Regions from separate parts of the Pseudomonas sp. SB113 genome, predicted to be linked through region 1. Evidence: predicted binding sites of a transcription regulator. Region 1 holds the regulator's gene; each other region holds the start of a gene.
What was found. The regulator FliA, encoded in region 1, starts transcription of late flagellar genes. The targets are predictions, from matches to a motif close to CTAAAGTTTNNNNNNNNNNNGCCGNTAA.
Positions count from the first base shown of each region.

Region 2: a site for FliA is predicted at 1,706-1,733, ahead of AB1462_RS20360 (methyl-accepting chemotaxis protein). Genes of this name have one in related genera too.
Region 3: a site for FliA is predicted at 1,904-1,931, ahead of AB1462_RS10450 (methyl-accepting chemotaxis protein). Genes of this name have one in related genera too.

Region 1 is NZ_JBFMHW010000007.1:164,290-168,526, reverse strand. Features, by position in the region: gene AB1462_RS11845 (chemotaxis protein CheA) at 1-104, opposite strand, end outside; gene AB1462_RS11840 (protein phosphatase CheZ) at 116-904, opposite strand; gene AB1462_RS11835 (chemotaxis response regulator CheY) at 923-1,297, opposite strand; gene fliA (RNA polymerase sigma factor FliA) at 1,469-2,209, opposite strand; gene fleN (flagellar synthesis regulator FleN) at 2,206-3,039, opposite strand; gene flhF (flagellar biosynthesis protein FlhF) at 3,145-4,237, opposite strand, start outside.
Region 2 is NZ_JBFMHW010000016.1:9,944-14,180, reverse strand. Features, by position in the region: gene AB1462_RS20370 (acylase) at 1-1,108, shown strand, start outside; tRNA gene AB1462_RS20365 (tRNA-Cys) at 1,321-1,394, shown strand; gene AB1462_RS20360 (methyl-accepting chemotaxis protein) at 1,772-3,397, shown strand; gene AB1462_RS20355 (Crp/Fnr family transcriptional regulator) at 3,347-4,045, opposite strand; gene AB1462_RS20350 (hypothetical protein) at 4,145-4,237, shown strand, end outside.
Region 3 is NZ_JBFMHW010000006.1:174,427-178,663, reverse strand. Features, by position in the region: gene AB1462_RS10450 (methyl-accepting chemotaxis protein) at 1-1,815, opposite strand, end outside; gene AB1462_RS10445 (glycoside hydrolase family 68 protein) at 2,103-3,353, opposite strand; gene AB1462_RS10440 (pectate lyase) at 3,605-4,237, opposite strand, start outside.

The sequences.
Region 1 (4,237 bases):
GGGCGGCTTTCCAGCTCGACCAGTTGTTCGGACAGTTGCTCTAAAATTTCGCCGGCCTCTACAAGGAAATCCTGAAGGATCTCTTCATCGGCGCCGAAGCTCATGTGGGTGCTCCTTAGAAGCCTAAACTGGATAACAGGTCATCTACGTCATCCTGACCTGACACAACGTCTTCACGTTTATCGGCATGAATCTGCGGACCTTCACCCTTGGCGAGATGTTTTTGTGGATCTTTTTCAGAGAGGATCGCTTCGCGGTCATGTTCGATGCCGGCAAAACGGTCGACCTGGCCGGCCATGAGTACCAATTTGAGCAGGTTGCTTTCCACTTCGGTGACCAACTGGGTCACACGCTTGATCACCTGACCGGTCAGGTCCTGGTAATCCTGGGCGAGCAGAATGTCATTGAGGTTGCTGGAAACCGTGCGGTTTTCCTGCTCGCTGCGTGACAAAAACCCTTCAACCCGACGGGCCAGCTCACGAAACTCTTCTGCACCGACTTCACGGCGCATGAAGCGGCCCCAGTCAACGCTCAGGGCCTGGGCTTCCGTGGCCATGCCGTTAACCAGAGGCGTGGCGTTTTCCACCAGGTCCATGGTGCGGTTGGCCGCCGCCTCGGTCAGCCTGACCACATAGGACAGGCGTTCGGTGGCGTCGGTGATCTGCGAAATCTCTTCGGCCTGGGGCATGTGCGGGTCAATCTGGAAATTGACGATCGCACTGTGCAGCTCGCGTGTGAGCTTGCCCACTTCCTGGTACAGGCCGCGGTCACGGGTCTGGTTAAGCTCATGGATTAACTGCACAGCGTCGCCGAAATGGCCTTTTTCAAGGCTGTCGACCAACTGGTGAGCATGCTTTTTCAGGGTCGACTCAAAGTCGCCCTGTGACGTTTCTTTATGCTCCATAGCTCCCCCGCGATGGCATTAGCCGTGGATGCGTTCGAAGATCTTTTCGATCTTCTCTTTCAAGGCCTGTGCAGTGAATGGTTTGACTACGTAACCGTTGACCCCGGCCTGGGCGGCTTCGATGATCTGTTCACGCTTGGCTTCGGCGGTCACCATCAACACGGGGAGGCTGCGCAATTTTTCGTCGGCACGCACGTGGCGCAACAAGTCGATACCGGTCATGCCCGGCATGTTCCAGTCCGTTACCAGAAAGTCGATGCTCCCGCTGTTGAGGATCGGAATCGCCGTAAGGCCGTCATCCGCCTCGACCGTGTTTGTGAACCCAAGGTCACGCAACAGGTTTTTTATGATCCGCCGCATCGTTGAGAAGTCATCAACGATGAGGATTTTCATGTTCTTGTCCAATTCGACCTCCAAGCAGTCTTAAACGCGCCCAGCACCTGGACGCGCCATTTCAATCAACAGGCATTACACAAAAAGGACTGCCGGGGGCACCACGGCCCGAGCCCGCGAAGGCCTATCACCTTCGCGGTATCGCGTTGCAATGCTCCCCCACACTGCCTGTCAGCGCGCTCGCCACTCTCCCAAACGCCCCCGCAAGCGGGCGGCGCACTGGCTGTGCAACTGGCTGACACGCGATTCGCTGACCCCCAGGACCTCACCGATTTCCTTGAGGTTCAGCTCTTCGTCGTAGTACAGCGCCAACACCAACCGCTCGCGCTCCGGCAAGTTGGCAATGGCGTCCGCCAACGCCCCCTGGAAACGCTCATCTTCCAGGTCACGCGACGGCTCCATATGAGCGCTCGCGCCGTCCTCATGCAGCCCTTCGTGTTCGCCGTCCTGCAACAGGTCGTCGAAACTGAACAGGCGGCTGCCCAAGGTATCGTTCAAAATCCCGTAATAATCGTCGAGACTCAATTGGAGTTCGGCCGCAACTTCGTGATCTTTAGCGTCGCGACCGGTTTTTGCTTCAATTGCACGAATTGCGTCACTGACCATGCGGGTATTTCGGTGCACCGAACGCGGCGCCCAGTCACCCTTGCGCACCTCGTCGAGCATCGCGCCACGGATGCGGATCCCCGCATAAGTCTCGAAGCTCGCGCCCTTGCTCGCGTCGTACTTGGTCGACACTTCGAGCAGGCCGATCATGCCCGCCTGGATCAGGTCTTCGACCTGGACGCTGGCGGGCAGGCGTGCCAACAGGTGATAGGCAATGCGCTTGACCAGCGGCGCATAGCGCTCGATCAATTCGCCCTGGCTGTCACGGGCAGATTTCTTGTACACGTTATAGCCGTTCGCTGTCATAGCACCGGTCCCGCACTCGTCTGATGCACCAATCGCTCGACGAAAAACTCCAGATGCCCCCGAGGGTTGGCGGGCAACGGCCAGGTATCGACCTTCTGGGCAATAGCCTTGAACGCCAATGCGCATTTGGAACGAGGGAACGCTTCGTAGACTGCACGCTGCTTTTGCACAGCCTTGCGCACACACTCGTCGTAAGGAACCGCACCGACGTATTGTAAGGCGACATCGAGAAAGCGATCCGTGACCTTGGTCAACTTGGCGAACAGGTTGCGACCTTCCTGCGGGCTCTGGGCCATGTTGGCCAAGACGCGGAAGCGGTTCATGCCGTAGTCACGGTTAAGCAGTTTGATCAGGGCGTAGGCGTCGGTGATCGAGGTGGGTTCATCGCAGACCACCAGCAAGACTTCCTGCGCCGCGCGCACGAAGCTGACCACGGACTCGCCGATCCCGGCGGCGGTGTCGATCACCAGCACGTCGAGGTTGTCGCCGATGTCACTGAATGCCTGGATCAGGCCGGCATGCTGCGCCGGGCTCAGGTGCACCATGCTCTGGGTGCCGGAGGCGGCCGGCACGATGCGGATCCCGCCAGGGCCCTGGAGCAGCACGTCGCGCAGCTCACAGCGCCCCTCGATCACATCGGCAAGCGTGTGTTTGGGCGTCAGCCCCAGCAGAACGTCGACGTTCGCCAGCCCCAGGTCAGCATCCAGCAGCATGACGCGACGGCCAAGCTCTGCCAGGGCCAGGGACAAATTCACTGACACGTTAGTTTTCCCGACGCCACCTTTGCCGCCGGTCACCGCGATCACCTGTACGGGATGCATGCTGCCCATTTTATTTCTTTACCTTGTCTTGCTTAGACGCAGGCTACATGGCTTGGCCGCGTGAATCGCTTGCAGACCATCGATGTAGGTACATTTCACGGTGTTCATCACGCCTCAACCCACCCGTTTTGCCGGGTTGTGATAGAGGTCGGCGAACATGTCGGCCATCGCTTCCTCGCTAGGCTCTTCTTGCATTTGCACGCTGACGGCGCGGCTGACCAACTGATGACGGCGCGGCAGATGCAAATCATCCGGGATCCGCGGCCCGTCGGTCAGGTAGGCAACCGGTAGTTCATGGCTGATAGCCAGGCTCAACACTTCGCCCAGGCTGGCGGTTTCATCCAGTTTAGTCAGGATGCAACCGGCCAAACCGCAACGCTTGTAGCTGTGGTACGCAGCGGTAAGAACCTGTTTCTGGCTGGTGGTTGCAAGCACCAGGTAATTTTTCGACTTGATGCCACGCCCGGCCAGGCTTTCCAGCTGCATGCGCAATGCCGGATCGCTGGCTTGCAGGCCAGCGGTGTCGATCAGCACTACGCGTTTGCGCAGCAACGGGTCGAGCGCGTTGGCCAGGGATTGGCCCGGGTCGACGTGGGTGACCGGCACATTGAGGATACGGCCCAAGGTCTTGAGCTGTTCCTGGGCGCCGATGCGGTAGCTGTCCATGCTCACCAGCGCGATGTTATTCGCGCCGTACTTGAGCACATAGCGCGCCGCCAGCTTGGCGAGGGTGGTGGTCTTGCCCATGCCGGCAGGGCCGACCATGGCGATCACACCGCCCTCTTCCAGGGGTTCGATTTCCGGGGTGGCGATCATCCGCGCCAGGTGGGCCAGCAACATGCGCCAGGCCTGGCGAGGCTCTTCGATTTCGGTGGTCAGGGCCAGCAGGTCACGGGACAGCGGGCCGGACAGGCCAATGCGTTGCAGGCGGCGCCAGAGGTTGGCCTGGTGCGGTTTGCTGCCTTGCAGCTGGGTCCAGGCCAGCGAGCCCAGCTGCACTTCCAGCAGCTCGCGCAGGCCGTTGAGTTCAAAACGCATCGAGTCGAATACACGCTGATCGACTGCGGCGGCCGGGGCTGGCGCGGCAGGACGCGGCGGTTCGATGAACGTTGGCTCAACCAGCGGTTCGGCGGCGGTCAGCGGCAGGCCGGCGAACAATTGGCGGTTGGTGGTGGCATCGCTGTCGCCACGCATGCTCAGTTCGGCC
Region 2 (4,237 bases), on a different contig from region 1:
CACCCTGCAAGGCATCCCGTGGGTCAACACCCTGGCCGCCGATGACCAGGGCCAGAGCCTGTACATGAACCTGTCGGTGGTGCCCAACGTCAGCGCGGCCAAACTGGCGCAATGCAGCGACCCGCGTGCCGGCCTGCAGATGATCATGCTCGACGGTGCCCACAGCGCCTGCGCCTGGGACGTCGACCCGCGCGCCGCCCAGGCCGGCATCTTCCCCGCCGACCAGCTGCCGCAGCTGGAGCGTAGCGACTACGTGCAGCACTCCAACGATTCGGCCTGGATGGCCAACCCCAAGGCGCCGTTGACCGGCTTCTCCCCGGTGATCAGCCAGGACCACATCGGCCTCGGCCCACGCGCACGCTTCGCCGTGCAACGCCTGCAATCCCTGGAGGGCCGACCGATCAGCGTCGCCGACCTGCAAAACATGGTGATGGACAATGAGGTCTACCTTGCCGGCCAAGTCATGCCCGACCTGCTGGCGTTCTGCGCCAAACACCTCGGCACCGACACGGCTGCCCTGACGCCGCTGTGCACCAGCCTCAACGACTGGGACCGGCACGCCAACCTCGACAGCGGCCTGGGCCTGGTGCACTTCATCAACCTGATCGAACACCTGCAACAGATCCCCGATGCCTGGCGCGTCCCGTTCGACCCGGCCCAGCCCCTGACCACCCCACGCGGCCTGGCCATCGACCGTGCGCCCGTGGCCAAGGCCCTGCGCGAAGCCATGCTGGCCTCCACCGCAACCGTCGCCAAACTCGGCCTTGGCGCCGACACTAAATGGGGAGATGTCCAGGTCAGCGGCCAGACCCCAATCCACGGCGGCCCGCAGGCGCTGGGGATCTACAACGCCATGCAAACCGTGCCCCGGGCCGACGGCAAGCGCGAAGTGGTCAGCGGCAGCAGCTACCTGCAGATCGTCACCTTCGACGACCAGGGCCCACACGCCCAAGGCGTGCTCGCGTTTTCCCTGTCCAGCAACCCGGCCTCGACATACTCGAAGGACCAGACCCAAGCGTTCTCCGAAAAAAAGCTGCGCCCGCTGCCGTTCACCGACGCCCAGATCAAGGCCGACCCGCAGTACCAGCAGCAGCTCATCAAGGAGTAGGGCAGGCACGCAACCCCTTGATGCCAATGCGAAATATTTTTGAAATCAAGGGGTTGCAGGCAAAAGCAAATGAGTACATAATGGCGCCCATCGAACGCAACGAAGCATTAAAAACTTCAATGTATTCAATGAGTTAGAGTAGAGGCAGGGTTTTATAGCCCACTCAAGTTTTTATGCGGTGAATGTCAGCAGCAAGGGCGTTGATCGTTTGAGGCCGAGTAGCAAAATGGTTATGCAGCGGATTGCAAATCCGCCTACGCCGGTTCGATTCCGACCTCGGCCTCCACTCTTAGAAACCCCGTAGATTAACGTCTACGGGGTTTTTTATTGTTCGAAATAAGATGGTCGCGCCCGCACCCCCCCTCGATTCACGTGAGTCACTAAGGTTTGCGATGCTCCAGGGCAAGTGCATGTTTTGACGCCGGTCCTTTGAGTTGTTAAGGCTTCCAACCATATCCGGTAATGTGTTGGTCGGGGTCTAAGTTCATTTCTCGCTTTATTTGAGCGCTGTGGCCTACCTGCTGCTGATTACAATAATCCAATATAACGACGCTTAGTAATGCTGTGCGTTAATCGCACAAATTGGCTGTCGGGCAGTTAAAGTTTAGGCGGTCCGGGTGGATAGAAGTGTTACCCCTATTCATATGTTCCGGAGCGCTCCTAATGTTCACCCATCTCAAAATCCGTACGGGTATGGCTGGAGTCTTGTTGCTGTTCACCGTTGCCTTGCTGTACTCCGTGCTCACCAGTTGGTGGGCAGCAATGCGCAGCTTTGATCAAATTGATGAGTTGAGCCGCACGTCTAAGCAAATTGATGGAATCAATAATGCTTTCTTGCTGGCGATTCGTGCAAGCGCCAACGTATCGTCAGCCTTCATAGAGACCGTGGGCAGTCGCTTTGACGCCGCCGAGGCGCGCCTGGTGCGCAGTGAGGGTATCTGGACAGATGCGATGGCCAAGGTAACTTCTGCTACTGCTGATATTCGCGATCCCAAATTCGCGGCCTTGTCTGACGAGTTGAAACGGGCCTTTAGTGAATACGGCGAAGCCATCGCAGGTCAGCGAAAGGCCACCCGGGCACGCTCTGCCGACCAGTATTTCCAAGTCAATATCGACGCTGGCAACAGCATGACTAAGCTTCAGAAGATTCGGACGGATCTAGTGGCCGCGCTGGATGCCCGTGCCCAGGACATTACTGAAGATTCGGCAGGCCGCCTGAATAGTTCGCAGGCCCTGGCAATCGTCCTGGGTTTAGTCACTCTGGTGCTGGTGGTGCTGTGCTGGATATTTATCGCCGGACGCGTACTACGCCCATTGCGTGATGCCGGCGAGCATTTCAAGCGCATCGCCAGTGGCGACCTGACTCAGGAAGTGGGGGTGCCGAGCCGCAACGAGATTGGAGAACTTTTTGCAGAGCTGCAGCGTATGCAAGCCAGCTCCCGTGACACGTTGACCTTGATTAACGGGTCCGCTACCCAGCTGGCCTCGGCCGCTGAAGAACTTCACGCGGTGACAGAGGAAAGTAGCCGCGGCTTGCAACAGCAGGATCTGCAATTGGAGCAGGCCGCTGCAGCGGTCAACGAAATGACAAGCGCCGTGGAGGAGGTGGCACGCAATGCGGTTTCTACCTCCCAAGCAGCGACGGCCTCCAACACCCTGTCCGAAAAGAGCCGCCAGCAGGTCAGGCAGAACATAGACGGCACCTTATCGATGACTGCCGACATTCAGGACAGTGCTCGGCGCATCCAGCGTTTGGCCGAAGAAGTGCGCGACATTGGCAAGGTTCTGGATGTCATCCGTGCAGTGTCGGAACAGACCAACCTGCTGGCGCTCAACGCGGCGATTGAGGCGGCTCGTGCAGGTGAGGCTGGGCGTGGTTTTGCGGTAGTGGCGGACGAAGTGCGGACACTGGCCTATCGCACTCAGGAGTCGACCCGGGAAATTGAGCAGATGATCGGTAATGTGCAAAATACCGCTGAGCAGGCGGTCGAGTCGATGCGCAGCAGTGCGGCACGCGCTGATGGCGCCTTGGAGATCACCCAAGCCTCTGGAGTTGTGTTGGAGGATATATTCGTCGCTATCGGGGAGATTAACGAGCGCAACCTGGTGATCGCCACTGCCGCCGAAGAGCAGGCCCAGGTCGCGCGTGAAGTGGACAGCAACCTGGTTGCCATTCGCGATCTCTCGGCGCAATCGGCGGCCGGATCAATGCAGACCAATGCAGCCAGTCATGAGCTTTCACGTCTTGCCGTAGAGCTGACCAATCTGGTTGGACGGTTTCGGATCTGACATAAGCTGGGCCAAGGAGTCTGGATCGGTGAGATATACCCCACGATAGCGAAGTTCTAAATATCCAGACTTCTCCCAAATACGAAGTTGATTGTTAACGGTTTGCCGCGAAACCCCTAGCCGTTTCGCGAGTTCGCCTTGGGAAAGATTAATCACGGGAATCTCTCCTTGAGAATCAGCTGCCAGCCGAATGATTAGATTAGCCAGCCTGATGGGTAACGGAGAAAGCGCAGATCCTTCAATCCAGGAGAGTGCAGAGCGGAGCTTCCGGCAAACCAGTTGGCATAAAGCGGGCCATACTTCCGGATTTGATTGTGCGACTCGCCATAGGGCGTTACCTGGGAGGACTGCGATCTCCGACTGACAACAGGCATTCACCTCATAGTACCTGGGAAGGTTATCAATAAGAGGAACCTCCCCGAACCAATCCCCCGGTCGCAACGTCGCCAACGTCAGTTCATCGCCTCGGCTGCCAATGCTTGTAACTTGCAGGTTGCCACTCGTCACCTTAAACATTGTGGCTGGCTGGACACCTCTTGCGAACACAGCTTCGTGCGACACGAGATTTCGTCTTGAACAATGCGCAAGCAGCAGCCTGTCGATTTCAGCGGGCAGGACAAGCGACGGATCAGCGGAGAAAGGAGTCATGATCAAATGCCATAATTTGACAATTCGGCGGGTGCGCGCTTGATATTATCAGTAGTGCTTATCCACCCCAAGCCAAAAATTTTTCAAGGGAATCGCTATATGTATGTGGGTCATTTCGCCATCGGCCTGGCTTTAAAAGCCCGTTATCCGAAGATCCCAGCCATTCCGATCATGATGGGGGTCGGCTTCCTC
Region 3 (4,237 bases), on a different contig from region 1:
GGCGGCGATCTGGATATTCATGTCGCGGATACTGTCGACCGAGTCGCTCATCGACAGCAGCAAGTCACCCGCGCCCGAGGCCAGCGACACGCACTGGGTGGACTGCGCCTGGCTTTCGTTCATCACGTGCACCACCGAGTGAATCTTTTCCTGCATGAGCCCGATCATGTCCTGGATTTCGCTGGTCGAGGTCTGGGTACGGCTGGCCAGGGAGCGCACTTCATCGGCCACTACCGCAAAACCGCGTCCCTGCTCACCGGCACGGGCCGCTTCGATCGCCGCATTCAGGGCGAGCAGGTTGGTCTGTTCGGCGATGGTGCGAATAGCGACAACAATGCCCTCGATATTCTGCCCGTACTTCTGCAACTCATCGGTCACCTGCGTGGCCTTGTTCACCTGGTCGGCCTGCTGGCGGATATTGACGATGGTCTCGGCCACGCGCGCCTGCACCTTGTGCGTGAGTTCACTGGTGTCGTCCACGGCCTGGCGGGTGTCCTGCGCGCGCCGGGCCACCTCTTCGACCGTGCTTTCCATCTGCGTCATGGCCGAGGCTGCCGATTGCAAGCGGTCCTTCTGCTCATCCACCACACGGGTGGTCTGCTCGCTGTTCAAGGCATTGCTCCCGGCCGTCACGGCCAGCGCATCGGCAGAGCCGATCAATTCACGGAAGGTTTTGCGCAGGGCCGTGGTCAGTTCGTTCAGGTAACCGCCCAACTCACCGAACTCGTCTTTACGGCTGACATCGAAACTGACCCGCATGTCCCCCGCAGTGAGCGTCTTGAGCACTTCGCGAAACGCCGCCAGCGGACGCCGCAGGCTGAAGGCGACCCACGTACCAATCAACACCGCCGCCAGCACCGCAAGCACACATGCGATCAACAGCAAGCTGCGGCTGGTGCCGATGGTGGCATTGGCCGACTGACTGGCCTGGTTGGCGACCTCCAGGGACTGGCTGCCGAACTCGCCAATCCTGTCCAGGGTGGTTTTCAGCGCCGCATCCACCGCATTGCGCTGCTGCTGCACCTGCGCGGCCAGTTTCGCCTCCACCTGATAAGCCTGGAACAGGCCGTCAGGAGCGGTCAGGTCAGTCAGCAGGCGATTGACCATGACGCCGGCAATCCGCCCGACCCTCGGGTCAATCGCCGTCAGGGCCTGGGCCCGGGTGCTGATCACTTCGTCCTGCAGATTGAGCACACGCTGTAATTTATCAATGGCGGGCGTGACGGTATGAGCCGCGAAGCCATCGTAGGATTTGTTGACTTCCAACAGCAGCTTCTCCGCTGCGGCCACCTGTTGCGGTTCGTCGACACTGCGCGCATGCGCAATGTAATCACGCAAATAGCTGGTCAGCTGCATCGCCTGCGCACTGCTGTAGCCTTGCAGTTTGCGCGTCAGCGCCAACTGCTGCACATGTTGCAAGTGGGACGTCATCAACGCCTGCGCCTGTTCGGCGTAGGCCGCTACCTGTTGGCGCTGCTGCGCCAGGTTTGTCCGCAGCGCCTCATGCTCGCCGGTATAGGCAACCGTGCTGTCGAGCAATTGATTGAACTGGGCGATGCTCTCGGTAAACGGTGGCTTGCCGTCCTCGATCTGCTTGGGGTCGGTGCTGATCTGAATGGCCAGCAACGCCTGGTTGGCGCGCAGGATATGCACGTAGAGCTCACTGGCCGCGCGGCTCAAGGGGGCCGACTGGCCGGTGATAATGGTCAAGCGACTGCTGATGGACTGCGTGTTCTGATAGCTGATCCCCGCCATGATCAGCAATAACAGCACCAACACCGCAAATCCGCCGATCACACGTTGCAATATGGTCATGGCCACCCCTTTTGATTTTTATTCGTTGACCTGGGCGACGACCAGGCGTGCACCTACGAGTTCGGGATCGCTCGTGGTGCTAGTGCCTGTATCGGCTTGGTGGGCTGGGACTTGAGCGTTGAAGACAGGCTCAAACGCGGTCAAAAAAATGTGGGAGGGGGCTTGCTCCCGATGGCGGTGGATCAGTCGACATCTACAGTGACTGACACTCCGCCATCGGGGGCAATCCCCCTCCCACATTTGGATCGATTTACACCTGATGAATCAGGCTGGCTTTTGCACTGCGTTTACTGGCTCAACACCACATCCCGCATCGCCGGAATGTAACCGTAGTCGTAAGCCTCCTGCACAAACGAGCGAGCGCCCTTCAACACGATCCTGACCGTCGGCGCTTCAGTGCCGCCGATGCGGTAGTCATCGCCGGTGGTGGGCACGCTGTCGATAAACGACGTCACCAGGCCGTTGGGCATCACGCAGTGAGAGTACGTCTGGAACGGCTGCGAAGGCGGATTGCCAAGTACCAGCCCCGACGCATTCATCAGCGTATAGGGGCCGAACAGCTGATCGCTGACGAACCCATAGACGCCATCCGGCCCCGTCACGCCATCCGCATAGGTAAATTTGTGGCTGATGGTGAACAGGTAGTACTTGTTGTCCTGGAACACATAGTGCGGCCGTTCGGTCTGGTCGTTCACCCCGACGGCAGTCACCAGCGGCGGCAAAATCTCCCACTCGTCACCGTTGAGGTCTTTGGCAACCGCGATGCCAATACAGCCCACCTGATAACGCGCACCGCCCACATCTTCATGCCCTGGTGGCACCAGGCCTATTTCATTCGGGCCCACTTCGTGAGTCCCGCGCTCGCCGGCAACATTGCCTTCGAACACCATGTACAACTTGCCATCGACGGGATCGATAAAGGGGCTGGGATCGCGAAAGTTCCAGGTCGCATTCTGCGCTTCGGTTTGGTAGTAGGTGCCGTCGGCCTCGAACAACGACTTGACCTGATCAAAGCCCTGGAGGGTGACACCGGTGTCCGACGTGACAACCTGGCCCCTGACTTTGGCAATCGTGGCACCCGGTGTGACGCAGGTGTAGTACAGGTCGATGTCGCCGTTGTTATTCAACAGGATCGGTGTGCCCGCCCATTCACGGGTGGTCGGCGACACCCCTTCGGCCATGACACGGCCGCCGAAGATCCAGTCCTTGCCGGTGCGCGAGTACCAGTAGCAGATCCGCGCGTGACCATGGCGGTCTTCCCAGTCGCGCTTGATGTCGTAACGGCCATCGGCGTTGATGAATTGTGGGTCATGGGGGCGACGGTCGGCGGTCAGGGTGAAGATCACTGACCAGCCATTCACCGATACCACTGTGCCATCCAGTTCACGCAATGGCATGGTGTCCCAGATAAAGACCGTGTCACTCATGACAGGAAAGTCAGGACTCACTAACGGCTGGGTAGTCGTCGGGTCATTCTCATTAACTTTCAGCGCATCGGCCCGTGTCCAGCGAGTGGGTGTGTGATTCGCATGTTTCATGATGATGTCCTTTTGCTAACGCTTAAGTGACAAGCGAAGATTAAATAGCACCTGGCAGCCAGCAACTTAATACTGACTGAAAGAGCAAGAGATAGTTGGCTCTGCAAGTGCGCACCAAGGTTTAACATGGGCACTCGCTTATCGCAACATGAAGAATTATTTATATTACAAAGGCCATCACTGTATTTATATCCTTGATATAAATACAGTGGCACTTGCAATAAATGACAGCTCAGTAGAAAGCTAGCTAATCAACTACCGAATACCAGCGCCGCCGCTTGTGCCCCGGCATTCTTCTGTGTGAAGTCCTTGGCTTGCGCCGCCGTCTTCAAGGTATAGGCGTAGTTGGAACTGGCCGTCCATTGTGCTTTGGGCGACTTCTGGTTGGTGATCGGCGGCACACTGTTAGTATCAGTAAAAGTACCGGTACCCTTATCATCCAACATGCCTTTGTTTTGGCTGCCTTCGCCAAAATAGTTGCTTTCAGACAGGATATTGGCGTTCTGCGCCAGGGTAAAACCGAGGTGGAAGTTATTGATGTAGTTGTTATACACATGAAAATAACCGTAACGCATCAAGCCGGGCGCACGCACTTCCATATTGTCGAAGCGGTTATGGCACACCGTCAGGCGCGGATAACCGTTGAACTCTGCCTTATTATCATCTGCCGGGTGACCGAAGATCAGCCCGTACTTGTGGCTGCCAAAGAAGCAGTTGCTGATGGTGGCATAATCGGCCTTTTCGCCGATATACAGCAGTTTGTCTTCACTGCCGTCAGTGGTGGACCAGCTGTGCCCGACAAAAGAGCAATGGTCAATCCAGTATTTGCTGCCGTAGTTCAGATAGACCTGAATATCGTCATTGGCCTTAATACTCGCCGAATG